Regions from separate parts of the Paenibacillus sp. FSL R5-0713 genome, predicted to be linked through region 3. Evidence: riboswitches for the same ligand, from Rfam matches in the RefSeq annotation. Region 3 holds a riboswitch; each other region holds the start of a gene.
What was found. A riboswitch is a leader RNA that binds a small molecule or an ion and turns the genes downstream of it on or off. The one in region 3 is predicted to bind thiamine pyrophosphate.
Positions count from the first base shown of each region.

Region 1: another riboswitch for thiamine pyrophosphate. It lies ahead of MKZ12_RS02315 (ABC transporter substrate-binding protein); the one in region 3 lies ahead of MKZ12_RS17570 (thiamine phosphate synthase).
Region 2: another riboswitch for thiamine pyrophosphate. It lies ahead of thiC (phosphomethylpyrimidine synthase ThiC); the one in region 3 lies ahead of MKZ12_RS17570 (thiamine phosphate synthase).

Region 1 is NZ_CP150229.1:474,542-484,695, forward strand. Features, by position in the region: gene MKZ12_RS02280 (ABC transporter permease) at 1-182, shown strand, start outside; gene MKZ12_RS02285 (TetR family transcriptional regulator) at 353-952, shown strand; gene nfsA (oxygen-insensitive NADPH nitroreductase) at 945-1,688, shown strand; gene MKZ12_RS02295 (TatD family hydrolase) at 1,821-2,627, opposite strand; gene MKZ12_RS02300 (ABC transporter ATP-binding protein) at 2,733-3,641, opposite strand; gene MKZ12_RS02305 (ABC transporter permease) at 3,681-4,439, opposite strand; gene MKZ12_RS02310 (thiamine-binding protein) at 4,439-4,729, opposite strand; gene MKZ12_RS02315 (ABC transporter substrate-binding protein) at 4,954-5,994, opposite strand; TPP riboswitch at 6,214-6,326, opposite strand; gene MKZ12_RS02320 (phospholipase D family protein) at 6,564-7,964, shown strand; gene MKZ12_RS02325 (hypothetical protein) at 8,172-8,606, shown strand; gene MKZ12_RS02330 (MFS transporter) at 8,967-10,154, opposite strand, start outside.
Region 2 is NZ_CP150229.1:702,023-712,176, forward strand. Features, by position in the region: gene MKZ12_RS03290 (HD domain-containing phosphohydrolase) at 1-692, shown strand, start outside; gene MKZ12_RS03295 (YneF family protein) at 858-1,121, shown strand; gene folE (GTP cyclohydrolase I FolE) at 1,235-1,828, shown strand; gene MKZ12_RS03305 (lipoate--protein ligase family protein) at 2,023-2,877, shown strand; gene MKZ12_RS03310 (hypothetical protein) at 2,949-3,173, shown strand; gene MKZ12_RS03315 (Fe-Mn family superoxide dismutase) at 3,326-4,606, opposite strand; gene MKZ12_RS03320 (alpha/beta fold hydrolase) at 4,766-5,791, opposite strand; gene MKZ12_RS03325 (IclR family transcriptional regulator) at 6,151-6,894, shown strand; TPP riboswitch at 7,042-7,155, shown strand; gene thiC (phosphomethylpyrimidine synthase ThiC) at 7,575-9,359, shown strand; gene MKZ12_RS03335 (hypothetical protein) at 9,692-10,154, opposite strand, start outside.
Region 3 is NZ_CP150229.1:3,967,885-3,978,038, forward strand. Features, by position in the region: gene MKZ12_RS17555 (thiazole synthase) at 1-181, opposite strand, end outside; gene thiS (sulfur carrier protein ThiS) at 184-387, opposite strand; gene thiO (glycine oxidase ThiO) at 384-1,619, opposite strand; gene MKZ12_RS17570 (thiamine phosphate synthase) at 1,634-2,329, opposite strand; TPP riboswitch at 2,523-2,632, opposite strand; gene MKZ12_RS17575 (ABC-F family ATP-binding cassette domain-containing protein) at 2,719-4,269, opposite strand; gene MKZ12_RS17580 (hypothetical protein) at 4,407-5,390, opposite strand; gene MKZ12_RS17585 (hypothetical protein) at 5,377-5,928, opposite strand; gene MKZ12_RS17590 (hypothetical protein) at 5,925-6,323, opposite strand; gene MKZ12_RS17595 (hypothetical protein) at 6,340-6,825, opposite strand; gene MKZ12_RS17600 (hypothetical protein) at 6,886-8,952, opposite strand; gene MKZ12_RS17605 (ATPase, T2SS/T4P/T4SS family) at 8,942-10,154, opposite strand, start outside.

The DNA of each region.
Region 1 (10,154 bases), 3.3 Mb from region 3:
TGCCTGCAACATACGCCGTTCAGGGTATTCTGAGCGTGCAGTTGGGAGGCCCAGGAGTTCAATCTGCTGCGGGCTCCATCGTGGTTGTACTGTTGGTTGCTGTTGCTTTGTCCCTGGTGGTGACGTTGTTGAAAAAACAACGCATGCCAGCTGGCGCACCAAGCCCGGCTCGCGCCAACTAATATAGCAGAAGCATTGTAATTGCTTCATAAGATAGGACAATAGGATAGGACAAGCACCCCGATGAGTTTCATCGGGGTGCTTGGTGTAATATAATAGACAGATAGAGTACATGACTGCAGCCCTTGAGCTGGAGCGAACGAAATGAACGGACAAGAGGGAGCGGGACGGAATGACGGAACCGGAGTTGGATATCAAAACGAGGATACTGCTTGCAGCCAAGAAGCTTTTTGCACAGCAGGGGTATGACGGGACGAGTGTTCGTCAAATCTGTGATGAGGCGGGGGCAAACGTGTCACTGGTCTCATACCATTTTGGCGGCAAAGAAAAGGTGTTCGAGGCATTATTTGAACATTTCTTCCCCGATCATATGATGAACTCGTTGGCGGAAGAGTCCATGTCCTCGCCTGTGGAAGGTATCCGACGAATTATTGGTGAAGTTGTGAAGTTCACGATGACAGATCGGGAGATGAGCGATATTGTGCAGCTTGAAATTACACTGCGTACACATCGCACAGCTACCGTATTTCGTTTTCTGGACCCCGTCTGGACACGCGTGAGGGAACTGCTGCAAGAAGGAAAGGACCAGGGATTGTTCCAAATCGAGTCCGTATCTTATGCAATGCTTCAGGTTATGGGTGTGGCTTTGGCACACAAACGGGCCAAGAATTCACGATTTGGCTTTGATTATCAACATATGAATACAGACGAGCTCGCGGAGCAGACCATTGAGTTCGTACTTCGAGGATTGGGAGTGAACCGCCATGAATGAAACCATTGAGTTGATGATGAAACACCGCTCTGTACGAAAATTTAAGCCAGACCCGGTAAGTGATGAGCAGCTTGCAGCCATTGTATCGGCAGGGCAGATGGCTTCTTCTTCAAGCAGTGTACAAGCTTACACCGTGATTGCCGTGACTGAATCGGAGCAAAAAGCCAAGCTGGCTGAATTGGCAGGCAATCAGGCCTACGTCAATGAATGTCCCGTGTTTCTCGTGTGGTGTGCTGACCTATATCGGCTGAGTGATGCTGCGAAACGTCATCTTCCTGAGAAGGAATCGTATGCCGATTCGACCGAGAATTTCATGGTAGCCACGATTGATGCTGCTCTGGCTTCCCAGAATGCCGCTCTTGCAGCCGAATCTCTTGGCTTCGGAATTGTATATATCGGCGGGCTTCGTACCCGGATTGAAGAAGTCGCTGAGCTGTTGGGATTGCCGGAAGGGGTATATCCGGTGTACGGCATGTGTATTGGTGTTGCAGATCAGGAAACAGGAATTCGGCCACGCCTGCCATTGGAAGCCGTTCTGCATCATAATCGCTATAATGCCGAGCAGAGCCTCAAAGGTGTTGAGCAGTATGATGAGACTACAACTGCGTACATGAAAGAACGGACCAATGGAGAACGAACGACCCCATGGTCCGAACTGATGGCGAAGCGCCTGACTGAGCCGGCACGGTTGCAGGTGAGACCGTTCCTGGAAGGCAAAGGATTCCTGAAGCGTTAAGTTGAACGGAAGGTAAAAATTTTGTTCCACTTATATATATGTAAATTAGAAGTCAGTCGGGGAAAAGTCGACTGGCTTCTTTGTGTTGTGCTGGCAGGGCAAGCGAGTGCGCTTGCTTCTACCAGATTGTAATCAAGTTAAGCCATAGAAACGCTTTGTATTCTGATAAAAGAGACGGGCGGCCCGGTCGGTTCCCATGCCGGTGATCTCACTCCATGCTTGAATGACTTGTCTGGTCATTGCAGGGTGTGTCATTCGTCCCTGAAACGGCCCTTCGAAGGGCCAAGGGCCGTCGGTCTCGGCCATGACTTGTTCTGCTGGATATTGCCGGGCGAGTTCACGAATCTCATCTTCATAACGAATATCTGGCGTGAAAGAGATGAAATAACCGTTGTCTGCCATGCGTTTTACCGTTTCGCGGGACCCTTTGAACCAGTGGAAATGAGCACGTCGGAAATGATTTTGCTCCAGCAGATCACAGACGATATCCGCATCTTCGTATACAGCATGAAGGACAAGCGGTTTGTTGTGCTTTTTCGCGAGTTGGATGAAACGTTCAAGCAGCTCGATATACCCGCTCTGATCGAAGTGCTGTCCTGCTTGCTCAGCCTCCAGTCGATTGTAATAGGGAAGGCCGACTTCTCCTATAGCTGTGGCTTGTCCCATATGCTGCTCAATCCATTGGAAGAACAGGTCCATCTCTGCGGTGGATGGCAGTTCCTGTTCCGGATGAAAACCGAAGGCTGGATATATAGTGCGTGGATATTGATTAGCAAGCTCCAGATTGGCCTGGGCAGAAGCCAGATTCATGGATACCGCAATGACCGCTTCGACCTGCTGAGACGAAAATGATAGCAACATTTCACGTTGTTCATCAGGGGTATACTGATCCAAGTGAATATGAGCATCGATCAATGGAGCAAAAGCTTGAGAATGCACGAGGGAATTCCTCCTTGTGTTCCTATATATTTTATCTATGGTACGCAGAATTTCTTGTGTTGGATCACCCATTAAAGGAAAATAATAACTTTAAAACCCGCGCTATCAAGATAGGCGGGCTTTCTGCTGTTCTTCTCTCATCCACTGTGCAATCTGCCGTTTACGCTCCAGAAAGGCGGATTCCTCCGTAATTTCTTCTCGTCTAGGGCGATCAAAAGGAACATGTACCTCATGCAACACCGTTGCAGGCCGGTTGGATAATACATAGACCCGATCCGCAAGCAGCAATGCTTCTTCGATATTATGGGTGATGAACAGCACCGAACGACGGTTCTGTTCCCAGATATCGAGCAGCCAGCGCTGCATGTCGCTACGTGTGAGTGCATCCAGCGCGCTGAAGGGTTCGTCCAGCAGCATCAACTCCTGCGGACTAAGCAGGGCGCGCAGGAATGCAGCGCGTTGCTGCATACCGCCCGACAGCATATGCGGGTATGCCTGCTCGAATCCGGCAAGACCCACGCTACTTAACCATTTTCGAGCCTCCGCAAGTGCTTCAGCCCGGGGAGGAGTATCCATAGCTACTTCACCAGCAAGCAGTACATTGTCTTCAATGGTACGCCAAGGGAAAAGGGCAGGCTGTTGTGGCATATAACTGATTTTGCCACGTTGGCCCGTAACATCGTGACCGTTCATGAGCACTTGCCCTTCCTGTGGCTTCAGCAGACCACCGATGATATGGAACAGGGTGCTTTTGCCACAGCCGGATGGCCCAACGATAGCGACAAACTCACCTTGCTTCACAGTCAGGGACAGGCCGTTCAACACCGGTAGCCTGCTCCGTCGTTCACGAAATGATGCATGAACATCCACGACGTCCAGTGCAGGTGGAACCGAAGCAGCAGTCGTATATGTCGGTAGCCCGGAATTAGTCGAGTAAATTTTTTCACCGTGCTTTGGTTCCAATGTGCGTGCTCCCCGTTCAGGCTGGACGTGTTCGTCCTGTTGCTGATTCATATGCTGATCACTTCCTAATATATAGACTTACATGCTTTGTTATCGCTTCTGTGGCCGCCAGCGCACGAGCAGCTTCTCCAGCAACGCGATGAGCAGGAAGAGCAGCAAGCTGAGCGCGACAATAATCATGATTGCCACGAATAAGCGATCTGTGCGATAAGCTGATTTTTGCAGCATCATATAATAACCAATACCCTTGTCTGCACCAATCCATTCGGCAATGATGGCACCCATCACGCTATAGGTAGCGGCAATTTTGACACCGGAGAACACGGAGGGCAGGGCATGGGGTAGTTCCAGCTTCCAGAAGATATGACGACGTTTGGCACCAGCCATGCGCATATAGTTCATCATCGCTGCATCTGTACGGGTCAAGCCGTCCATGGCCGCCACCGCAACGGGGAAAAAGCAGACTAATATGATGGTAATCAGCTTGGGCAACAGCCCGAATCCGAACCAGATTAACAGGAGCGGTGCGAGCGCGATGGTCGGTATGTTTTGACTAAGAATAAGTAAAGGATACAGGGCTGACTTGAGAAAAGGCACCAAATGCAGCACCATTGCAATCAGTAATCCAACCGCTGTTCCAGCGGCGAATCCGATCAGGGTTAACTGAATGGTTGCGGAGGCATGCATGCCCAGTCGCTCCGCTTGGGATGCCGCTTCGCGGGCGATATCGGACGGTGCGGGCAGCATCCATTTCTCGATGTGGAACAGGGATACAGCTCCCTGCCATAACGCTATAAAGAGAATAACCGCCACGAAGGGCGGCCATACACTTTTGAAATAGGCATTCATTAGCGGTACTTCTCCGTCAGGGTATCCATGCTGAAGCCAGTAGGGCTATGGGCGATTTTGATCTGGGAGATGATGCTTGGGCTGCCAGCCTCGACGAGTACTTCGTGCATTTTGCGGACAACCTCCAGCAGTTCCTCCAGTTCCCCTTCCATCGTGGTGTCGAGCGCGTTCACCTGATATTTCAGGCCAGATTGCTGAATAACTTCAATGGCGCGATCTACATAAGGATATGAGTTCTCGCCATTTGGCGTTTTTGGAATAACCTGAATGCTAAGTAATGTGCTTGCCATGAGAGATCACGGCTCCTTTCGTGATATATAAAATGAACTAATAACGGTTACACTTGCCACTTCGATGACAGAATAACCTTCCAATCGCTGTTATCCCCAGATTTTTTTGATTCCCTTTCTCTAAAGGGAAAATCCGGTGATAAAGGCGACCGCTTCGCTTTTTCACGTTATTTCTGTCCTCTCCGTCCTCGTGTAAATATTAAGTTCGTTTTATATGAGATATTTTATTGGGGTAAAAACGCGTTCGTATATGCTTTGCTCACGTCAACCTGTTCATCCAGCAGTTTTTTGCTAAACATCCAGTCGGTGTAGTTCTGCCACACTTCCTGTTTCTGTTCTCCCCAGCGCGGGGCGTCATCCGTGTACTTCGGACTCAGCCATTTCTGGCTTGCCAGTACCAATTCCTTGTCCAGATCCGGTACGGCCTTGATCAGGATATTCGCTGCTTCTTCGGGATGATCAATTGCGTATTGATATCCTTCTGAAGTGGCTTTCAGGAATGCTTTCACCAACTCAGGGTCGTTCTGAATGGTCTGCTCGTTCGTTACGAGAACAGGCGTGTAGTAATCCAGTGCATCTGAATAATCCTTCACATATAACATGTCGATCGGTTCTCCGCGTAGTTCAGCTTCAATCCCCGTCCAAGCGTAGAAAATCCACGCGAAATCAATATCCCGTTTTACAGCGGTGAAAAAGTCAGCGTCACCCATGTTAATGTTTTTCACTTTGGATACGTCGGCGCCTTCGCCTTCCATAATGGATTGCATCACGGCTTCTTCCACTGGGGAACCCCAGCCGCCATAAGTTTTGCCTTCAAAATCTTTCGGTGATTTAATATTCCGATCTGCCGGAGCAGCAAATCCGGATGTATTATGCTGAATAACTGCTGCGATGGAGACGAGTGGAACCCCTTGTGTACGGGCTTGAGTTACACTTTCCTGATAACTTACGCCAAATGGCACTTCATTGGAAGCAACCATCGTATCGGCGCCGCCGGCACCTGGCTGAACAATCTCCACATTCAAGCCTTCAGCCTTATAAAAACCTTGATCTACGGCCGCATACAAGCCGGTATGATTCGTATTTGGTGTCCAGTCGAGCACCACTTTAACATCCTTGAGGGCTGCGTTGTCACCTTCATTGCTGCTCTCCGTATTCGTGCTGCCGTTCTGTTCAGCCGGGGCAGCTTCTTTACCGCCACATGCGGCCACAGTCACCAGTAGTACACATAAGAGCAACAGTCCCATTGTTTTACGCCATTTCATCTGTGATTCTCTCCTTCGGTATGTCCGGCCAGTGGCACGGGTACTCCTTGGCTTCATATCCAAGCTTCTTGCATAAATCGACAGATTTATACCAGCTATGATCCGGATAACGTCACTTTTTTTAGCTCTCTGGCTATATAAAAGAACATTAAAAAAGCGCCCCGTAATCCGGGACGCGTGCAGGCGTTAGAGAGGTGGCGTTCAGCCATAGGGCTGTGCCATTTCGATATACTCCGATTCCTACGCTGGCATGATCCAGATCAGGTCTAAGGGTTAGTATCTTGGTGGGATACACTCTCAGCCGGCCAATTCCGACTCCCCTGGGAAACTATGAAGTTACGGGCATTACTAGGTGTAATTATAGGCCAGAGGCCCAGTCGTGTCCAGTCAGGAACTGGATGGGAACGGATTTCCGGTCATCGTCTATTTGCTTCTAAGCCGCTTTAGTTTTTGATCGTTTGGCCTTGAGCCGAGCAGCTTGATTCATTTAAACAACATAATTTAGGTACAAAAGGAGATAGTACTGCTATACCAATAAATACTTTTACATAAAAATGGGGGAGTACTGAATGATCCTTAAAACCATAATCGCAATGATTCTGTGTTATAGTGCCTACGTTTTTTTCACAGCCTACCTTTTATTTTTGGTTCCGTCTCCATCTGCTATCGAAAATACGGATATGCAAAAATCGTTAACAGAAGGAAGTACAACAGATCGCGTTATGCTCCTGGAGGACGGCTTTCAATCGGGACAGGTGAGAATCCAGACCATTCGAGAGGCAAAAACAAGCATCGACCTGGCCTATTACTCCATTCAAAAAGGAAAAACATCTCAGATTTTTTTTGCTGCTTTATTCGATGCGGCTGATCGGGGGGTTCAAGTTCGAATCATTTTAGACGGGATTTTTCACAGCATGCGCGGAGAATTGCGTGATATTCCAGATGCCATTGCAGCTCATCCCAATGTGGAATTAAGATATTATGAACCACTCCACCTATTTATGCCATGGACATGGCATAATCGTCTGCATGACAAGATCCTTCTTGTCGACAACACATATGGCATCATTGGCGGCCAAAATATTGGTGATAAATATATGGCATTGCAACCCCCAAAAGACTATGTTTTTGATCGCGATGTCCTTGTTTACAATGCAAACGATAATACGAACAGCACGGTTGTTGAAATGAAACAATATCTAGATCAGTTATGGAACCATCCATTCACCAAACCAGAAAAACATGCAAAACGTCAGCATCATGCAAAAGGGTTAAAAGAGCTGGCTCAACTGGCTGAGTTATATAAAGAAGCACAAGATCAGAGCGATCCTTTTGTTAAAGTGTTGCCAAAGGAATGGGTTCAAGGAGCGCTTCATTCCGACCACGTTGCTTTCATTCACAATCCAATCAAAAGGCTGTATAAAGACCCGATCATGTGGAGGACATTTGTTCATTTCGCCAATCAAGCAAACTCGAAAGTGTACCTTCAGACGCCATATGCCATTCCCACCAAAAAAATGGAGAAAGCAGTACATCTGTCGATGAATCCAAAAGCAGAATGGGTCATGCTAACCAATTCAATCCAGCAGACCCCTAACCCTTTGGCTTTCGCGGGATACTTAAGCTCTAAGGAACGGTTACTTGATACCAGTCTGGCCATATATGAATACGAAGGCCCTTATTCCATACACGGCAAATCATTTGTCATGGATGATTACCTCAGCATGGTTGGTTCGTATAATCTTGATCCCAGATCTGCCTTCCTAAATACCGAATCCGCTGTGGTCATTTCCGGTTCTGCATTCGCCAACCAACTTACAGAGGCTATGGATATCAAACGTGCACATAGTACACTTGCGGTTAAAGATGAACATCCAGCAGAATCTACGAATCAGAAAGGCTCTATTTTCAAACGAATAGCAATCACAGCGTTATCCAAACTGTCTTTTCTCTGGAAATTTATGTTGTAGAAAAAAATCGTATTCTCTTGAGCTTAACTTTTTCTCCGGTTTATCAAAACTTGAAAATCAGATTTGTTCACGGAATGTTCACTTATGTGGTGGGGGTCATCATCTCTATAATTACGAAGGTAAACAGAGAGGATGAGAGAATTGCCAACGAGCAAGAAGGAACAAATTATTTTCGGCTTAATGATGTGTACAGGAATGGTCCTGGTGATGATGACTTTCAATTTGTGGCACACTGGGATACTTGGCAAGTTGTCCCCGCTTGAGATCCTGTTTCAATTCCTATTGTGTTTTGTCATCGCTTTTCTGGTAGAGTCCTTCATTGTTGGCCCAGTAGCGAGAAAAATTGCATTTTCCTTACCTTTTGACAAGTCCAACAAGATCCTTGGTGTGCTGGTCATGTCATTTTTTATGGTGATTGGCATGGTTCTGATCATGTCTTTGTACGGAATGATTTCAGCGTATCTTGCGGACCAATTAAATGGGGTATCCGTACTTGGTACGTACCTGCATACAATCGCTCGTAATTTCAGTCTGGCACTTCCATATCAGTTGATCATTCTAGGGCCGCTCGTACGATATGTATTCGGTAAATTCATCAAGAGCAACGGGCATATAATGCCTACTGTTAACAAAAGTGTGTAATTCCGATGGCCTTAAAGTATTTCCTGGGCAATCTTGTGCAAATGAATAGATCGTAACGAATCGAGAACACTTTATTAAGTCGGTTCTTGGGGAATGAAAAATCTAACGAATCTCAGCGGCGTTAATATGCCAAAAAAATGCAACAAGACCTTGATTTGAAGCTAATTATCTACAATAACTTCTCTAAGGTTCGTTAGATTTCGAACATACAGAAATGGAGCGGAATAGCGTGTGCTGGGTTCGTAAAAAACAGAGTAACGCTACCAAAAATGTCTACCGTCAAGTCATGACAGTAGACATTTCGATTTCTTTAATAGGTAATTCTGATTCTGTGGCTCTGGACTGTATCACCCATAGCTGTTAAGTTGCTGGATCGACCACATGTTTGTTCTGCCACTGGTACGTGATCACGCTAATGACAAGCAGGCCAACTGCAAAGATAGCAAGCATCCATGCAGACTGATTAACCTCCAGATGATCAAGACTCCATCCCGTGGTCAAAGGCAAAATGGCACCGCCAACCCCACCTGAGGCAATCAAAATGCTGGGTGTGGATTCTTCGGTTCCAGGCAGCAGTTTACTGGCGAAGACTAGGGCAATCGAGAAAATGCCTGACATGGCAAGTCCGAGCAGCAAGATGATGAGAAACGCAGACCAAATTTGGTCTGTAAATGGAAACACCATTAACAAAAGCACAGATGCAAGACAACTGTACAGCACATAGACGCGGTACTGGAATTTCTCTGCGATATATCCCGCGAAGAGTCGTCCTACAGACATGGCAATCCAGAAGCAGGTGACACTAAGCGCTGCTCCGGCTTCCTTCATGTTCATTTTCTCAATCAGGATCGCTGGCATGAAGTTTGCAAGGCTCATCTCAGTGCCAACATAAAGGAAGAAGAACAGGACGAACAGTACCAGAAGAGTCAGGTTGCGTCCACGATAGGTTGGACCGTGTATAGGGGTATCTGCGGAATGCGGTTCACCTGATGCACCGGCAGTGTGAGTGTGTCTCGAAGCATCGGCTGGCTTTCGTCGCTCCAGAACCTTGTCCAGCTCACCGAATGATCCTTTCGCCCAGAAAGCAAAGGTCAGCGCTGCACAGATCGCAACAACGAGAAAGGATAAACGCCAGTATCCGGCAGCAATCAGACCGCTGGCCATGAGCGGCATGACCATCGCTCCGATCCCGAATAACACTTCCAGTCGGCTCATGGCAACAGCCGTATTGTCTTTGATTGCAGCGATGATAATGGTGCCAATGACAGCTTCAACCATTCCGAATCCGAAACCGGCAGCGGGTGCGATGACGTACATCCAGCCCCATGGCGGCAACAGCATGTAGGATAATTCTGCGATACAGAGCAATGCTGTCGCGATTAACAGGCCTCCCCTTTTACCAAAGCGTCGGTTCAGCCACGGAGATAACAATACACCGCCCAGGAATCCGGCAAATTGAGCGAAGATCAATGTCCCGCCCTGGCTATAATCTTTGCCGTAATGTTCCAGTGCAACGGGCAGAATGGAACCAAGCACAACGTGGGCAAG
Region 2 (10,154 bases), 3.3 Mb from region 3:
TCGTGCAGCTTACCGATATTCGTACCAAAGACAATGCACAGTATGTTCATGCGATGAATGTATGTTTGTTATCTTCGGTCATCGGACTGAATATGGGACTCAATTATAATCAACTGAAGGACCTTGCTGTGGGGGCATTATTGCATGATATTGGCAAAGTGGGGGAACCTCCTGGCAGTGGCTCGGTTGCAAATTCTTCGCTGCACCATACATGGCGGGGATTCGAAGTGATTAAGAACAAGCGGGAGTTCAGTCTGTTGGTCGCCCATACAGCCCTGCAACATCATGAGCATGTTGATGGTACAGGTATGCCAAGAGGTATTAAAGGGAATGACATCCATCTGTTTGCGAGAATCGTCAGTGTGGCTAATATCTATGATAATCTTATTAATGGGTTATTGAAGGACAGTCTGTTGCCACACGAGGCATGTGAAGAGATGATGGCGTTGTCTGGTACCAAGCTGGATCGGGACATTCTGATCGAGTTCAACAAGAGTGTATCCGTGTATCCCAACGGTACTGCAGTACGACTGTCTACCAAAGAGACTGGCGTCATTGTGCGCCAACATCGGGGATTGCCCGGCAGACCTGTAATCCGGGTGGCGCGCGGAAGTACGCGTTATTCTCTGGATGTGGTTGAAATTGATCTGGCTCAGCATACAACCGTTTTCATTGAAGCCGTCATGACGTAGCTTATGTGCGGTTCAACTGGAAAATCCGTTTGCTCAAGGCGTGCGGAAATGCTATGATACTTTCAGGAAATCCGGTCTGTGTCAGGTTTGCAACATATGCGCTTAACATCATGAATTGACACGGATTATCAGGCTTTTTAGAATGCATACAGAGGTGTCTAAGAGATGGATATTGTTATACCGATTATCACATTGATTGTTGGTCTGGTCGGGGGATTTTTCATCGGGGTGTTCTACTTGCGTAAACAACTTGAGAAAATGCAAAGCAATCCGGACATGCTTCAGAAAATGGCGAAGCAAATGGGCTACAACCTGAATGGCAAGCAAATGCAGCGTGCCCAGCAGATGATGAAGAATCAGCAGCCAGGAGCGAAAATGCCTCAGCCGCAACAGCATCCTGCGCGTAAAAGTTCGGGCCGCCGAAAATAATAGCAGGGAATGGCTGCTTAAAGTGCGTGTTCAAAAAAGTTGGATTTTCAGTACCTGAAGCGGACTTTTTGAACAACCTCTTACAGTAGTGGTTCGAAAGGAGGCGTTCGGCAGTGGCTGGCGTTAAAGATTATGTGAATTCAAAAGTATCCGACAATCGGGAAAAGATCGAGTATCATGTAGAGCAGATCCTGAAATTGATCGGAGAAGATAGTACACGTGAAGGGCTGCTTGAAACGCCTGCACGTGTGACCCGAATGTATGAAGAAATTTTTGGTGGATATGAAGTAGATCCGCGCGATGTGCTCGGTGTCACGTTTGACGAGAATCATGAAGAACTGGTTATCGTCAAGGATATCGTCTACTACAGCCAGTGTGAGCACCATATGGCGCCATTTTTCGGCAAAGTGCACATTGGGTATGTACCCAGCGGCAAGATCGTTGGTTTGAGCAAAATGGCTCGTCTGGTTGAAGCGGTAACACGTCGCCTGCAGGTTCAGGAACGTATTACTTCACAGATCGCTGACATTCTGACAGAAGCTGTCGAGCCTCATGGCGTGATGGTCGTGGTGGAAGGTGAGCACTTGTGCATGTGTTCCCGCGGCGTGAAGAAACCGGGAAGCAAGACGGTAACGTCTGCTGTACGTGGTTCTTTCCGTGAGAATCCGGCACAACGTGCAGAGTTCCTGTCTTTGGTAAAAGATTAAAATTCGGTACGTCCACTTCATGGACAAGCCGAATCAGTAGGTCCTTGTGGTTTTGGAAGCGGGAGCTTCTGAAGCCGCAGGACAGGATATAAATAAGCCGTGTTCCCAGGGGAACCGGCTTATTTATATATGGCGTTATCATTTCTATATATACTGAATACATACGAATTCGTTAAGCCGGAGGTAATGGAACGATGAGTGCATCTTCCCATTCAAGAGACCCGATACAGTCGGAAAAGAAACTACAAGCAGATAAACATGCTACATTGCGCCTGCAAATCTGGGAGACACCACTCAAGCGACAAGGCAGTAGTGTACTCGACGCTTTTGCATGGGAAGAAGTCATGTGCAGACGGGTTGGGGCAGGGCATCTGCCAGTTGCACACATATGGCGACATCCAGATGCCTTTGTAGCCGGTCTGCGTGACCGCAGGTTGCCACGGGCTGTAGAAGCGATGGAACGGATAAGAAGCCAAGGGACAGCAGTCTGTGTTCGACCTTCCGGTGGAGCGGCCGTACCTCTGAATCCAGGGGTAGTTAACGTGTCATTGATTCTGCCTAATCCCGGACATGCGATCAATATCCATGATGATTTTCGGGAGATGGCTTCGATTATTGCCGACTCGCTGACGCCATGGTCAAACCAGGCGCAAACAGGTGAGGTCCAGGGTGCTTTTTGCCCGGGGGATTATGATGTCAGTGTAGGTGGGCTGAAATTCTGTGGTATTGCCCAGCGCAGACAGGCAAAGGCGTATATTATTACTGCTTTTATCATCGTGGAGGGGCAGGGAGATCAACTGGCAGCAGACGTGCGTCAATTCTATCAACATGCATCAGGCGGAGCCAGTGAAGGATATCCTGATGTTCAGCCGGGCACGATGGCCAGTCTGAAGGAGTTGGCAGGTGTCCCTTCTGCCGCAGCCTATACCGCCTCATTGGTACGAACTCTGCGTGATCGCTATCCACAGGCGGAAGCTAGCAAAGTGCTTAGCGTTGGCTCTGAAGAAGTGCGTCTGACAGCTGAGCAGATGAAGCTGCGCTATGACTGAGTTCTTGATAATCGGACTTGGAATTGGGTAATAGAGATGATATGATGTGATTTCGGAAGGAGAGTGTTAGGATGGAGACGTTGAGATATACGTACTTATATGAGGTTGTATCTACAGGCGAAAAGTCTGAGTTCAGCCAGATGGCAACAAGCAAGGAAGAGGCTGCTGCACTGATCGTTGCTCGTATCGCCGATCTGGAGTTTACCGATGAGGCAGATATCAAGCTGGGCGACCTGATCGCTATTAGCAAACAAGTTGGCGACAACTATGTAGCGTGCGAGGGCTGTGCTTCTTAAGTGAGCATAAGCATTTTGAAATAGAAAGTCTCTCAAAAGATAAGCAAGTCTCTATTACATGGGGCTTGCTTTTTTGTTTACACCAAAAAGAGATATCTTGCAGTCATTCGGCTGGAGATATCTCTTTTCATTCCATCTAACTAAGCTCAAGCTTAATAAGGCGGCCACAACAACTTGCGTGCTGTTTCGTAACGCTCGGCAACAGCGGGCCAGTAGACGACATTCCACCAATCCTCGATATACTTTTTGCGTTCATTCTGGTGTTTCAGATAATAGGCATGTTCCCACACATCCAGCGGCAGGAGTGGAACGATATCGGACTGGGACAGGTTCTGGTGTTTTTCCGCCTGCAAAATCTCCAGACGATGTGCTCTTGGGCTCCAGACAAGCATCGCCCAGCCACTGCCTTCCACTTTGTTCGCCGCTTCCGTGAATTGATTCTTGAACGCTTCATAACTTCCGAAATCCCGCTTGATCTGCTCTGCGAGCATGCCGGAAGGTTTACCGCCGCCAGCAGGATTCATAATTGTCCAGAAGATCGTATGCAGGTAGTGGCCTGCCCCGTTGAAGGCGAGTTCACGTTCCCAATGCTTGATGAGTTCAAAGTTATTCTTTTTTCGCGATTCCGCCAGCTTCTTCTCTGCTACATTTAGTCCGTCCACATAAGATTGATGGTGTTTATCGTGATGGATACGCATCGTTAGCTCATCAACATGTGGCTCCAGCGCCTTATACGCATAGGTGAGGGGCGGCAGGGTATGTCCTCCAATGGGAACCGGCTTTTCTTTTACTGGAGGTGCTGTAGAGCTGGGCACGGCTTGTGTTGTTCCGGTAGAAGGCGCCTGAACGGTTGTGGATTGAATCTGTGCTGAAGTAGCAGGTGCGTTTACATTCCCCTCTTGAGAAATTGGAGCTTCTGAAGCTTGGCGATGGGTGGTTGCTGAGCCTGACGTATGCAGTGCATTTTCCAGAAAAAGTGACGGCTCCAAATTTGTTTCTCGCAAGATGCCAGGTTGGCCAAGCGTATCCAATACGCCCAGAAAATACTCTGATTCGCGGATCAAATGCAAAATAAGTACTTTGGCAAGCGGAACAACTTGCACCGCAGCACTTTGCTCCAGAAGAACATACAGCTGTTTGATGAACTCTCTCGATTGCTGCCGAGCAGCCGACACAAGTTGATCGATACAACGAACGATGTAGGGAGCAGGCGGATGGGTTGCGGGCAATAGTTGTTTTAACAGCTGATTCGCTACTCGCTCAGTGTTCGCAAAGGTAGCCTCCCATTCCTCTAAAAGCTTGACGTATGGGGGCTCCAGATCGGGCACCAGTGCATGAATGACGAGTGTATGTTCTTTCTCCTGCTCTTTCCAGAAACGGATTTCTTCCAAGGTCCGCAGAGGCAGCAGGTGACCATATCCATCCCAGTTCATATATGGTGGGCCTCCTTCAGTTGAATTTCATCGCATATGTAGACCGTTGCTTCATGCGTCCCAAGAGTATATTCCGCCGGGCTGTTGTCCTATGAGTGCAAAAAAAAGAGCCCCTGAGGGGCTCAAGAATCAACGGAAAATCCGATGATTGAAATTTGGTTATTCTCCACTATTCGTGTTCTGCACATCGTCACTGCTTGTTTTCGTTACATGACTCAGGAAAGTCGAGACACGGCGCAGATATTCCTTTGGATGCTCCCGGAAGATCAACTCATGGTGTGCATCCTGGACGATCCATACATCCGAGTACGGATTGGTCTGGTTGGCGGCGAGCTGTTCTGCAATCGGGTAAGGCGCCTTCTCATCTTCCGTACCATGAATGAAGAAAATCGGGAACGGATAATCTTCCTTTTTCACTTCCTGGTATGGAATCTGCTGCAATCCAGTACCATTCAGAACAGGGAACAACAGTTTCATGATCTCCAGTGTAGGCTGACGCGGCAGATCGATCTGGTTATGAATGTTGTGGTACAGCGTATCCGGCTCAAGCAGGAACGTACTGTCCAGAATCATCGCATCCACTTCCTGTGTAATCAGTCCGGTTTGAAGCGCCGTACCGGCACCCATGGAGAAACCCCAGACTACCAGTTCCTGCGCACCGCGCTGCTTGGCGAACTGGATGGCACCCAGCAATTGCTGTGACTCAGCCTTGCCACCTGTGGCTACAGCTTTGTTCACCTGTGAGGCGAAGCCATAATCGAACATGACCACATTGAAGCCAAGTTGATGGGCATAGTGTGCCAGGTCATACATGGGTACCCATGTTTCTTCACGATTGGCACCATAGCCGTGACTGAAAATAATCGTTTTGCTTGCGGCATTGTCAGCAGGGATATACCATCCTTGCATTGTCCGGCTGCCATCTGCTGCCGGGAACGTGATGTCTTCGTACTTCATATTCTTGGCCTGCATCGGATTGGAGAAGACAGGCGCTACAGTCGGGTTGGATAATACCCATGCGATGTAACCATGCAGTGCAATAAAACAAAACAATAGAAAAAATACAACGGAGAGCAGCAGCGCTACGATAATATGTTTGAACCGAATCAGCCTCGGTGATAGGGAAGAGGGCAGATCGGACACTTTTGTTTGCAGCGGGGCTTCGCTCTGGGATGTTGGATACATGAATGCCCCTCCTTTGAAGTTCAGTTGAAGATAACAACGACATGAAAAGAGAATTGCGTTTATTTCAGAGCCTGCTTCAGAGCGATATCTTAATGTAATATATCTTTATCGTATGTTCCAATATAGTCAAAGTCAATTGATTGAGGGCATTTGTTACGCAATTGTTATATAGTTCTTAAGATATATGGGTAACATTACCTTAGTGTGTAAATTACAGGGGATTAAGTCTTATAAAAAGGAAAATTTTACACGTTGGTCTATTTCAATTTTGGCTCTTTTTGGTTTACAGATGAGACCGTTTCTCATATAATTTATGTAACCAAGTTTCATGTGATGAAACATGAGGAGGGCATTATGCCATGGAAGATCGCAAGTTAACCGTCCGGGCTGTGGAACGGGCGCTGGATATATTATTATGTTTTACCACACGCAGTGATCTGGGACTCACCGAGATTGCCAGCCAGATCGGCCTGCACAAAAGTACAGTGCACCGCTTGATGGCTACACTGGAGGATCGAGGATTCGTAATCCGCGATGCAGCAACAGAGAAGTATCGACTAGGCATCCGAATCTGGGAGCTGTCGGCTCATATGTCCCGCAGTGATGATCCCGCTATTCTGCTGCTGCCTGCGATGGAGCGACTGAGAGATCGATTGGGGGAGACCGTGAGTCTGTACCTGCGGGATGGCAGTGAACGGATTCGGATTCAGGCGGTGCAAAGTGATCAGGCGATTCGCCGAGTCGCTCCAGTCGGTGTTAGACTCCCGCTGTCTGTTGGCGCATCCAGCAAAGTCTTGATGGCGTTTGCCACGGACGAGGATCGTGAGGAACTGATGAACGGGCCGGAGTGGCCGGTGTTTATTGATCCGGCGGTGTATTTGGCGCAAATGGGAGATATCCGGGATAACGGATATGCGACGAGTTATGAGGAGCGTGAGCCGGGAGCTGCAGCGGTATCTGTACCGATTATGGATCGCCGAGGCAATATTGCAGCTGCTCTCTCGGTCTCAGGGCCTGTCAGCCGACTTTCGCAGGAGACTTTGCACGAATACGCACCTGTGCTAAAGGAAGCTGCTACGCAGATGGGGCTCATGTTATCCTGATATTGATGTAAGGTTTTTCTCCAATTGGGTTGGTGTTCTGGAATATAAAGGTTGTTTTTATGTTCCGGTTGCGCTACTCTGTAATGGACGGCCCATCGGGGTCAGCTTCATTGAATATGAACAGCGGCTTATGTATGCCGCAACTTTTAACGTTACTGGGGGAGTCCGAATTGTCCGGACTGAGACGGAATCGCATGAGATTCCGGACCCTTTGCACCTGATCTGGATCATACCAGCGTAGGGAAGTAATCGGCGATATGACCACAACCACCACATGTGTGACTCTTGCAGGACTCCGTTATGGAGCTGCAACCAGGAGCATTATTGGTGATGGGCATTAAAGTCGGTTCCTTCGGGGGCCGGCTTTTTTTATATACAGTGGACGGGCGAGATAATACACATTCCATGGACTGTTTTTTCAATAACCTGCAAAAGTGGGCTTGGAGAGAGCAATCATTATAGATTTATGATCTGTGGTAACCTCCGTTCTGTCGTTAACTGTACATGAATAATGTCTCCCCCTTGGTCTGGTGTAGGATCGCTCTTTCTTCTCTGCGCTCTGCATGATTTGGGACAGGTGCGTAAGCGAGCTGATGACGATGCCAACCAAACCAAGTGAACGAACACGGAGGAGGAGACGAGCAAACATGAGTACAGGAAACCAAACGGGACAACAAGCGATGGAACAGGAACATAACGGTCAGCAGGTGGAAAAGGAAACAGGAGCGGCCGGACGGGTTCAGCCCTTTCCGGGTAGCCGCAAAGTCTACATTCAGGGCTCACGGCCGGACATAGTTGTACCGGAGCGTGAGATAGCCCTTCATGACACGAATACTCCCCAAGGGGTGGAGCATAACGAACCGCTGCGTGTCTACGATACGAGCGGCCCCATGACTGATCCCGAATTCCAGATGGATATTCGGAAGGGGTTACCCGCGCTCCGAAATCATTGGATTATGGAACGCGGTGATGTTGAAGCATATGATGGCAGAGCCGTTCAACCCGAGGATAACGGACTAAAGCCCGGAGGGCGGAGAGCCGGGGCAGAGGAATACCCTGGATTTCGGGGACAACCACTGCGTGCTCAGGCTGGGCGCTGTGTCACCCAGATGCACTACGCAAGGCAGGGCGTCATTACACCAGAAATGGAGTATGCCGCTATCCGTGAAGGGGTGGAACCGGAATTTGTGCGGCAGGAGCTGGCAAGTGGACGGGCGATTCTGCCATCCAACATCAATCACCCAGAGAGTGAGCCGATGTTGATCGGTCGTCATTTTCACGTGAAGATCAATGCCAATATAGGTAACTCTGCCGTATCTTCCTCCATCGAGGAAGAGGTTGAGAAGATGACCTGGGCGGTACGATGGGGATCGGATACCGTGATGGATCTCTCGACAGGTAAAAACATTCATACCACCCGGGAATGGATCATCCGCAATTCACCTGTACCGATTGGTACGGTGCCGCTGTATCAGGCACTGGAGAAGGTGAATGGCGAAGCGGAAGCGCTGACCTGGGAATTGTACCGAGACACGCTCATTGAGCAGGCAGAGCAGGGCGTGGACTACTTTACGATTCATGCAGGTGTGCTGCTGCGTTATATCCCCATGACCGCCAAGCGGATGACAGGTATTGTATCCCGGGGCGGGTCCATTATGGCAGCATGGTGCCTTGCGCATCATCAGGAGAATTTTTTGTACACTCATTTCGAAGAAATCTGCGAGATTATGAAAAGGTATGATGTGGCGTTTTCGCTGGGAGATGGACTTCGTCCAGGCAGCATCTACGATGCGAATGACGAAGCTCAGATGGCGGAACTGGCTACGCTCGGGGAACTGACGCAGATCGCATGGAAGCATGATGTGCAGGTAATGATCGAAGGCCCGGGGCATGTACCGATGCACAAGATCAAGGAGAATGTGGATCTACAGATGGAGATATGCCAAGAGGCACCGTTCTACACTCTGGGGCCACTGACGACCGATATTGCCCCGGGATACGATCACATTACGTCCGCCATTGGTGCGGCTATGATTGGCTGGTTTGGCACGTCGATGCTCTGTTACGTCACGCCAAAAGAACATCTGGGCTTGCCTAACAAGGATGATGTACGGGAAGGGGTTATTGCCTACAAGATCGCGGCCCATGCCGCTGATCTGGCGAAAGGCCATCCGCGTGCTCAGCGCCGGGATGATGCATTGTCCAAGGCACGCTTCGAGTTCCGCTGGCGGGATCAGTTTAACCTGTCACTCGACCCGGAACGGGCACTGTCCTACCATGATGAGACGTTGCCGGCAGAAGGGGCCAAAGAAGCTCATTTCTGCTCGATGTGCGGACCGAAGTTCTGTAGCATGCGCATTACGCAGGACATTCGTGCCTTTGCGGCGGATAAAGGATTGTCCGAGAATGAGGCTGTAGCAGCGGGCATGCAGGAAAAGGCTGAGGAATATCGGACACGGTCCTAGGCGCTGGTACAGCTTAACCTTGGCAATCTGAAATAGTGATAAAGCCGTTCTTCTCTGTCATTGCAGAGAAGAACGGCTTTTTTTGATTCAATGATATGATTTTAAACTCTATGAGCGCTCTCCGTGTTGTTCAAAACTAGCTTTGCGACTGTTCGTGGTCCATAGCTTATATAAAATGCCTGTGATAACAAATAGGAGGGCATCACTAAGTTTAGGGGCACCTCCGTATAGAAATGCAGAACAGGAAAAACCTACGATAAACAGAACAACAATATAGAGGAAATGCATATTAGTTCACCTCGTTAATTAGTGGTGTTAGTTAGTAAGTGAGTTCATTGCGGTGCTATGCCCAAATTCTTCTCCAAATGCGCCGCAAGCAATGCCAACGGACTATGGATCGCAATGCCTGTGTCTGCAGTAACCTGTGCAGCAGCGGGAGCCATAGACAGTTGAGCTGCCACTACCGTTTTACCCGGATACTGCTCAGCAATCTGCTGTAATCCCTCACGTACCGCTTCGAGATACCCTTGCTGATCTCCACGCATAATTAACTCAAACGTCCCAGGGATACACACCACTTCCGTCTGAGATGCCTTGGCAACGTGTGGCTGCCCATTCTCATCCTTGTGCTGTAACGCCTGATTCACCCGTGCCATCGTTCCTTCAATGGTTGCCGGGTTGGTGAAGGCTATGATGTAATCTCCTGGTACTCGCCGCAACTTCTGCAATAGCGGATCATCTATGCCAATCACAGGCACAGGGACCTCTGTGGCTTCCTGCTCCAGTACTGCCGCA
Region 3 (10,154 bases):
GATCCAATGTATCCAGGAAATGCTTCTGGTTACGTTCCTCAAGATTCAGACGACGAACAGCAAAGGTTAAAACTTCCGTTCCAGAAGCATCCACAGCCTGACTCTGCACTTCAAAATCCGAAAACTTGCCTGTTCCGAGCAATAATCTGGACTCAAACGTATATTTACCAATGTTCAACATCATTAACCGCCTCCTACAAAATGTACAATCTCGATTCGATCGCCTTCTCTTAATGCCGTTGACTCGTGATACTCACGCGTTAAGATATGCCTGTTCAGCTCGACAACTACAGTCTTGACTTGCAGGTCAAACGATTGGAGCAGTTTATCCACACGATTTAATCTGTCTTCAATCTCCATCCGTTGTCCATTAACAATGATATTCACTGCACCACTCCCTTTCTGTTCAAACGCTCTGGATTCAGCACTTCAATTCCGAGTTCTTCTGAGCTTTTGCCAGTGATTAACTCCGCGATAAGCCTGCCTGTTATCGCACTTAGCAAAATACCATTACGGTAATGCCCAAAGGCAGCGAACAGTCCAGGTATACTCTTGCATGCACCTATATAAGGCAGCCCATCTGGCGTTGCCGGTCTTACACCTGCCCACGCTCGCTTAAATTGCGCTTCTTTCATCCCGGGTACCCAGTGGGTAGCCGCTGTTAGCAGCTTCTGAACACCCTGTACAGAAACATTCAAATCCGTTCTGCCCGGCAGACTGGTTGCCCCGAGCCAAACTTCGCCATTGGCTTTGGGAACAATATAGACATCCTCTGCATAAACCGTTCTGTCAGGTCTGTACCCTGCATGTTCATCTGAGAACTGAACGGCAGCTATTTCTCCTTTTACCGACCACACAGGTAAGCTCAGATTCACATGTCTCATCAATGCTTCACTCTGTAATCCAGCCGCTATAACGACATGTTTGCACGTTATCTCACCGATCGATGTGGTGATCCCCTGCACGCCGTGTTCGTTTGTTTGTACACGTATACCCTGTATGTCCTCTATAAACCGAGCTCCCATGGCTTGAGCAGATTCCGCATATGCCCTAGTTAGATGGACAGGAAGGATTTCACTCTCGTATGGCCTGTAGTAGGCTCCGTATGTATCTCTGTTAAGCCACGATGCCTCCTGTTGCACAACCGAACGATCCCACCACACCTCATCAGCAGACAAACCGGAATTTCGATTGTTCTTATAGCGGTTTAATTCACTGTATGATCGAAAAGGGGTCAAGAATCCACGGCGTTGCAGCCCAACCTCTACCCCACTAAGGGTATCCATTAGCACTTGTTGCTCAATAAGTAACTGTCTACTCTGCCTGCCAAGCTTAGCCATCAAAGGATGAGCAAAATCCTCACTATCTGGCGCAAGCATTCCAGCCGCTGCGCAAGAAGTGCCTCCCGCAATTGCGGAATGCTCCAGCAACAAAACATCCTGTCCCCGGGAAGCAAGCTCATACGCAATGGCACAACCAACAACACCTCCGCCTACAATAATGGTTTCTGCATGAATCTTATCCGGATTATCAGTTAAACTTTTGCTTCTTGATTCCGTTTCAGAGTTCAGTTGATGACTGAAATGATTCCTGTTCTGACCCGTTACGATCTCATTCATCCTCTCATCTCCTTTCACCGGCTTAGACTTCCTGTAGCAACGATAGCCTGCCTTAGTGATGCAGCTGCCCGATCCGGGGAATCGCTCGACCATACATTTGAGATCACGGCAACTCCCTGTGCCCCTGTAGCGCGAATCGCTTGAATATTTCCCGGCTCTATGCCTCCGATCGCGATGACAGGAATGGAGACACCTCTGCATACTTCATCAAGAGCATATAATCCTCTTGGTTCTAGATCTGGCTTGCTGTTGGTCGCGAAGACATGCCCAAAGAAAAGGTAATCAGCTCCCTGTTCTTCAGCGATTTTTGCCTCATCGATGGAATGAACAGATACACCCAGACGAAGTCGCTGCATTTTGCTTATGACAGCAGGGTTGTATTTACGTATCGCATCTTGCCCCCAATGAACACCGCCATAGAGATCATTCTGTGAAGGCAGTTCTGAACCATTGATAACGATGCGACAAGATGGAATATTAACATTACGCAGACTTTCAGCCCAGCCGATCTTGTCTTGACATGTAAGTTGTTTCTCTCGTATGTGAATATAGTCCACCCATGGCCAAACGTCCTTGGCTGCTTTTACAAAAGATGCTCGATCTCCTGCCCCCGTAGATACAACATGCAATTCAAATGATTCGTGAACATGCTTATGAAAAATTGCGGTACCCTCCCTCTCCTTCCAGGCGTGAATGCTATGAAAACACAAAAAAAGCCACTCCCGTAGGGGAGTGGCTGCGTATGAATTATAGGATCAGATCACTGACTGATGCATACAGTTCATTTCGTGCAGTACAGCTGTAGACCTATAGCCATAACGTTATACACGCAACTGCATGTTTCAATTCGCTAAGCAGACGGTTGAAATCTTTTCGAGTTGCCGTTTGCTCACGTCATTCACTGAAACGCGCTCGCCACTTCCCTACGCTGGTATGATCCAGATCAGGTGCAAAGGGTCCGGAATCGCATTCTTCCATCTCAGCCGCATCGTGCGGCCCCCCTAGTGTTCATATGAAGTTGTAGCCTATGTTACCATAGACGGATTTTTTTGTCACCGTAATTTCTGTTAAACATGGTCTAAACACGGTCTTGAATCGTCTATTTTTTCTCAGACCATTCTTCGACATTCCATGTTTTGGTGACCCAACCCTCGTAAAAATCAGGTTCATGAGATACCAGTAACACCGTTCCCTTAAATTCTTGCAAGGCACGCTGCAACTCCGCTTTGGCAGTGACATCCAAATGGTTTGTCGGCTCATCGAATAAAATCCAGTTGCTTTCGCGCATCAGGAGTTTGCATAAACGAACCTTGGCTTGTTCTCCACCACTCAGCATGTTGAGTGGACGAGTAATGTGCTCATTCTTTAATCCGCAGCGAGCGAGATGACCCCGGACCTCATTCTGAGTCAAATGTGAGAACTCATTCCAGACATCCTCGATCGGCGTGATATTTCCAGCACGAACCTCCTGTTCAAAATAGGCCGTTTCGAGATAATCTCCCAAAAAGGTCTTTCCACTCAGTGGAGATATTTTCCCGAGGATGGTTTTCAGCAGTGTCGATTTACCCACACCATTACAGCCTACAATGGCAATTTTCTCACCACGTTCAATCGTCATCGTCATTTTGGGCAGCAAAGGATAGGTATATCCAATTTCAAAATCAATGCCCTCAAAGACCGTTTTGCTACTCGCGCGGGCATCCTTGAATTTGAACGTTGGTTTAGCCGCTTCATCCGGGCGATCAATACGTTCAATCTTGTCCAGCTGTTTCTCGCGGCTCTTCGCACGACCTGAAGTTGAAGCCCGCGCCTTGTTACGCTGAATGAAATCTTCCTGTTTCTTGATGTACTCTTGCTGTTTCTCGTATGCATCAATATGCTGGGCTTTATTCATATCAGCCATCTCCAGGAACTTGTTATAGTTCGCTGCATATCTCGTTAATTTGGCAAATTCCAAATGATAAATGACATTTACGACTTCATTCATGAATTCCGTGTCATGGGAAATTAAGAGAAATGCGTGCGGGTAGTCCTTCAGGTAACGTGACAGCCATTCAATATGCTCAACATCCAGATAGTTGGTCGGTTCATCCAGTAACAGAGCTGTAGGTTTTTCGAGCAGAAGCTTGGCAAGCAGTACCTTGGTGCGCTGTCCACCACTTAGAGCTGCGACATCTCGATCAAGACCAATTGCAGACAAACCAAGACCATTGGCCATCTCTTCAACTTTTACGTCAATCAGATAAAAGTCGCCCTGTTCCAGTTGTTCCTGAATATCGCCCATCTCTTCCAGCAACTGCTCCAGCTTATCTGGATCTGCATCTGCCATCTGGTCCGTAATATTCATCATTTCTTTTTCCAATTCAAGCAACGGAAGGAAAGCATCCTTAAGCACATCACGAATCGTTTTGCCTGGCGTAAGCTTTGTGTGCTGATCCAGATATCCATAACGGACCTTCGGTGTCCATTCCACTTTTCCACTGTCTTTAAGCAATTTACCGGTAAGGATGTTCATTAATGTGGATTTACCAACACCATTGGCACCAACAAGTCCTACACGCTCTCCGGCGAGTAAACGAAACGATACATTTTTAAATAACGTGCGATCTCCAAAATTGTGACTCACGTTCTCTACTGACAATAAACTCATAAGATGAGGTTGCTCCTATCTATTAGACATTACTTTTATTATGGTTCCGAACCCCTATTCTAGCACAGGTCTCGTCTTTTCTGAAAGTAATGTAAACAGTTCAGGAACTCCTTCCAAGATTTTGTCATGTACGCAAGCTAACGATTAGAGCAGTTATATTCGAAATAGCCTTGTGCAGCTGCTTGTCTTCCGTCTGTGAACACCTCTTCGGCACGGTAACCATTACCACATGTGGAGGGATAGTAGTACTTGATACCCGTTAAAGGATCTACTCCACCTACGATGGCCGTTTTCTTCACAAGTCTGCCTCCACCAATCGCATAATTGTTGATCTTCTGGTCACCAACACCTATACCTTGGATAAAGGCCATAATCCCTGTATCGTTGACGGAGTTGTACCAATCTTCCTGTGCTATCAGGGGCATCGTAAATGTGTAGGATACACCGTTCTTTCTGGCAAACTCATTATGGCGGTTAATCACATCAGCAAGATCATCCTGCACAGAAGTCACAATCCGGCTTCGTCGAACTTGTTCAAATACGCTGCTATCTTGAAGTAAAGGAATCTGTGTGGTTGAAACCAGTTCTTTTTGAAAGCCCTCCACCCATCTCCCTGCGCTTGCGTCGTAGGCATAGACATAGTCGTCCAATGTAAAGTTAATACTGTTACCGTATGAATCTGAATATGTATAAGGTTTCTTAGGACTCCATACTTGCCTGAAAGAATCTTCCCGGTTACCTGTCAACTCTGTTTCTGTGGACAACATATAATAGCCATCGTAATCCAGAATAACCACGGCAGGAATGTAATTAAACATGTTTCGAATAGCTGCGGCATCATCCTGAATCCCCATATTCAAAGCCATCGTCTGAGTAAACGTCAACAAGGCAAGCTCCTTATCCGCTTTAACAAACTTGGTTGAATCATAACCTGCTTCATCACTTTGTTTCTCATTTTGATGCATAACTGCACCTGCATCCATCACTGCGGTTTGAAGTGTAGATCTGTATCGATGTCCAAGAAAGTTAGCCTCTTCGGCATCTTGGGTATGGAGTGAGATGATCCAGAAGAGCGGGAAGAAGATCAGCACGAATACTATGGATAGCTCAGTAATCTTCATTGAGGACCATACCTCCATAGGTTACAAATACCGCTGAGGCCTGAGCCGTACCACTAAGCCATTCACGAATGAGCATGGAAGGTGTACGGTTTGTATTTTGGAGCGTCACGGTAAAAAAATCTCCTGTTGTCAACGTGTATCTTCGGCCAGGATCAACAACCGGAATCACACTTGAGGTAGGGAATATTCTCTCTCGAATCTGAGCTGCATAATATCCATCCTGTACAACCTCGTACGTCCCAGTAAAACTGTTAATGTCCAACGGGTCCGTATAATGAGGTACATATTTCTTATGTAAATGTTCCATCGACACCTCATACACATTGCCCGTCTGGGCCAGTTGCTCCTCAAACTCAGCCAACATTCGAGGTGAAATATACCCTTTCGTGCGGACTGCATCGACAAAACGTGTTACATTCTGTACAGCCGTCATACGTGCTATATCATCCTGCCGATCGGCTGTTTCAGCAGCTGGATACACATAGAGCAGAAGAACTGCGAGCAATACAGCAAGCAGCTTGGATGCGGCATTAATCAATTCACACTGGCCTCCTTCCAAAAAACAATCTTGAGCAGTTCTCCAGTTTCATCTCGTATCAACTCTGGTCTGTAGGTAGCATCGAGCTGGACAGGAATAGTCGCTGTTTTGCTGACTAGTGTATCAATCACATATGAAGTCCCGTCTACCTCTACAGGTATGCCTGTGCCTGTCATCTGTCTCACGGTATGTAACACTTCCGCACCACTATACTGAGATGGTTTGGTGGTATGCAATGTTGTTGTCAGACGACCTTCCATGCCTGCTGTTGTTCGTACTCTGTCGTTCAATGAAGCTGATAAAATCTTAACATTCTGTTGCCCGTACAGGCAGGCTGTCACAAACAGGACAACCGCCGTACAAAACAACATAAGATGCTGGGTATTCTGGGACATGTTAAACCAACTCCTGTCAGGATTGCTGGAAGATTAGCCCTCTTACCACGTTGGAGCGGTCTTTTACAATAATGGCTTTGAATTTACCACTTGGATTGACATATTGATTGTCCTTTTCACTCATGGTCTGGTTAATAATCCCCACTTTATCGTCAGGAGCAATAACCGAGCCGTAGTCCGCGTTATTGAGATCCTGTGAAATGTTCAATTGGTTGCCATACCATTGACCCGCTTTATTTTTACCTGTAATGACTTGAATACCGAACTGATCCTTGTCCGCGTATTTACGCAGCGCATTAGTTACCTGTGATCCACTGATCGTTGTTCCGTCATACACCGTGAATGCAGCCTGAGACAGCTCGGTCTGAATATCAGCAAAATTGTTCTGCGCCGTCTTGGTTGCTTCCTGAGCCGAAATAAATAACAGAACTACAATTGTGATCAGAGCGATTGTCAAAAATATCCCTGCTGCTACCTTTAAAGCGCTTGATGCATTGTTCATGATAAATCCTCCCAAGTTATAAATTATTAATATATTTCAGACTGTCACACAGAAGAAGTGCTACAGTTTCTGAATTTGTTCATAATAGATGTTCATCTGCAGGAAGCTCATACCGACCAATGGTATGACCAGGTACAAAAAGATTAGGGCATACATGGGAGCAAATCCGATGGTTCTCCCCCAGGATGCTTTAACATCAATCATTTTACTGTACTCCTGCTTGCGTTGTTCAAAATAGAATGCCATCATGCTCTCAAGATCATCAAAGGCTTCACGTATTGAGATTTTGCCAAGGGCAAGCTGCAATTTATCAATCAATCGCTGGAATTCGGGCAAGCCCGCCTCTTCCTTTAATTGATCAAGTGCAAGCTCTGGCCCATGTTCAAAATGCAACAAACACTTTTGCAGCGGACGCTTGAAAATGACGGCAAATCGATTAAGCCATTCCAATATCTCCTCGACTGACATCCGATCCATCTCACGCAGAATGGATATCACTGTCTGAAATTGATAGATTTCATGCCGCATATCCAACTTTCGCATTTTCCGCTGAAATAACATGAGCCATATGGGCATGTAATACCCTGCTACACCGATGAGAATTGCTATAATCATTTCCCACCAGCGTACATATTGCTTGTTATACACCTCAAGTTTCTGCATGATGCGCATGATGGTCTCACTCTGGGTATCATGGTCCAACTGAACGGGAGATAACTGCTGTAACGCGTTGGAGACTTCTTCGTATGTAGCTCCTCGGTTCATCTCTACACTTTCCAGCACGGATTGATCCAATGCTGTTTTTTCCTTGGCTTTCCTGAGATCCGCTTCAGCCATTGCACCAAACATTCGATCATCCCGGCTTGGATCATGCAAGATGTGGTTACGTTCAACCTGGTGCAACAGCAAGATGCAACCCAGTGTAAGGACCAAACAACCTGCGAATAACATCACTCGGCGAATGGCGAGCCATTCGTATTTCAACTCCGAGCTACTCTCCCTCATAAGCCGTATCGTTTGGTTGTACTGTACACTGCCAGGTTTCGCCGCAAACAACATCGCCAATTTCCGGATGAAGGTCTGCCTGTATAGAAACTGATCCAACCATGAATGCTTATGTCCTGAGCGGTAACGAGTTTCATCGTATTGCTGGAGCCTCTGCAGAAGCAAATAAGCAAGAATGATGATGACATAAATTGATATTTTGGTAACAAAACCAATCTTGCTGCGATAAAATTCATCCATCGTTGGAAAACTGACTCTGGCCCAGCGTTCAATTGGAGCGGTGAATAATACCGGGGCAAGCGCGATGATATTAAGTCCTTTAAGCAGGTAATCCAATTTGTCACGCCGCAAAATCTCCAGATGAATCTCCTGTGTCAGGTTCCCCAGTCCCTTAAGATAGATAGACCCTTGTTCTCGGTCCTTATCCCCGAACTCCATGACCATATAGGAAACGCCGGCGAAGCCTTTGAGAAAACGGTTGGGTGCCACTTCATAGTAACGCTCAAGTGCTTCATTCGGATCTGGAGTAGTTAGAGCTTCATAGATCAGTCTAACCTGTTCTGCTGCTTCTCCTGTACCGGCTTCAGCCGCTTCATAAAGTGCTTCCTCAACCATGCCATGCTGGTGATACCGATGTCTTACATCTGCAAAGATATCCAGCATTTGAACCAGCAACCGTTTCTCCATACGACTGAGGCACATATCCAGCACCAAGCTGTTTAGCACCACAGCACAGAGCACGGACAATATTACAAAAGCGATACCCGGCTGCAGAAGGAACAAAATGACACTTATGCCTCCATAGCCTCCCAGAATAATCAGAACCACTGTCATCGTCAGTCTTCGAAGTGAAGGCTCATCCCCTACATGTCGAAATGAAATACGTTTCTGCACTTGTAGAATATAGGTGGATAGCAGTGGAACTTTCATTCCCAGGCGGTAGGACTGCAACAAGAATGATCCCAGTCCCTTGAACCCCTTCGTTCCGGGAGTTAGAATAACGCCGGATGGACTTGTTGGACCCCCTTCTCCGCGACGTAATACATTTAAAACCAGAAGTGTGATCAGCAACCCTCCTGCACAAATACCTAATACGAGGAGCAGAATCCATTTAATTGTCATGCGGATCACCCCAGTGTTGCTTCATAAAATGTCCAAATTTCTCGGCATCCTGCAATGTCATCTGTTCTCGCATATCCAACATGCATTCCGAGGAGATTGGAGCTGTTGCTACATACTCTCCATCTCTGTACTCCACTACATTACGAAATGTAAAACCTGCCCTCTCTTCCACGCTGTCACCTTGATTCGCGCGAGGAAGACATTCCGTAATACGTTCGATATATCTTCGTCCCTCAGCATCTTTCTTCATATGAACATCGAAATTGATGACACTCACAACCTGCTCCTCAGCAATATGCTCATGTTGAAACATGCCTGTCTTGAGTAAGGAATTACGAAGAGAGAAGACCAGATCACGAAACGTTTTGGCATGGTGGGTAAACAGGGTGAACAGACTGGCAACCTGAGACATTTGAATCATCCATGCGGCCACTTCATCACTCGCAACCTCACCAAGAATATTGACGGTACCATCCGTTTTTTTCTGCAAATCTAGCCCTTGTTGACCTGAAATGTGCTCAGTTTCTCGGAAACTCAAAATATTACGTCGGCTATAGATCCGTCTTAATTGAAGTTCGAACGCCATCTCCTGCACACGAAGGGTGTACGATGCATAGATGTGCTTGACCATAGCCATAAGTAATGTCGTTTTACCAGAACCCTGTGCTCCGGTTACCGCTGTGATCCGGCTTCCTTTCATCAAATATTGAAGCAATGTAATTGGCAGATCTGCGTTGTTACCCGTAATCAATTGCTCAAGTGAAGCATTTGGGATATCGAAATTCCGGACGAAGAACGCCCACGATTCTGCAAAAGGAGGTCTGACAACAACCACACGGGAACCGTCTTTCATCTCGTTCACTTTGTATCCACTTGCTTCTGACAACTGTCCCGGATAATTGTATTTGTATATATTCTGGCATACCCTTTTCAGTTCACGGATGCTGCCGAAGGACAGAAAAGGTAGATGAATGGATTTCCCTTTATAAAAAATCCAGACACTCTCCATGCCGCTAAGCGGTTCTTCATGAGTATCATCCTCCAGTCCTTGCTCCAACAGATCATTCCATGATGCCGGTTTCTGAAATCCAATATTATGAGCAGTATCCAACATACCGCTGACACCACCACTAACGCCGTCAATACGTTGGTCCCTTATCTCATCAACAACCGAAAATCCTTTGTAATGCTGATAGATACGC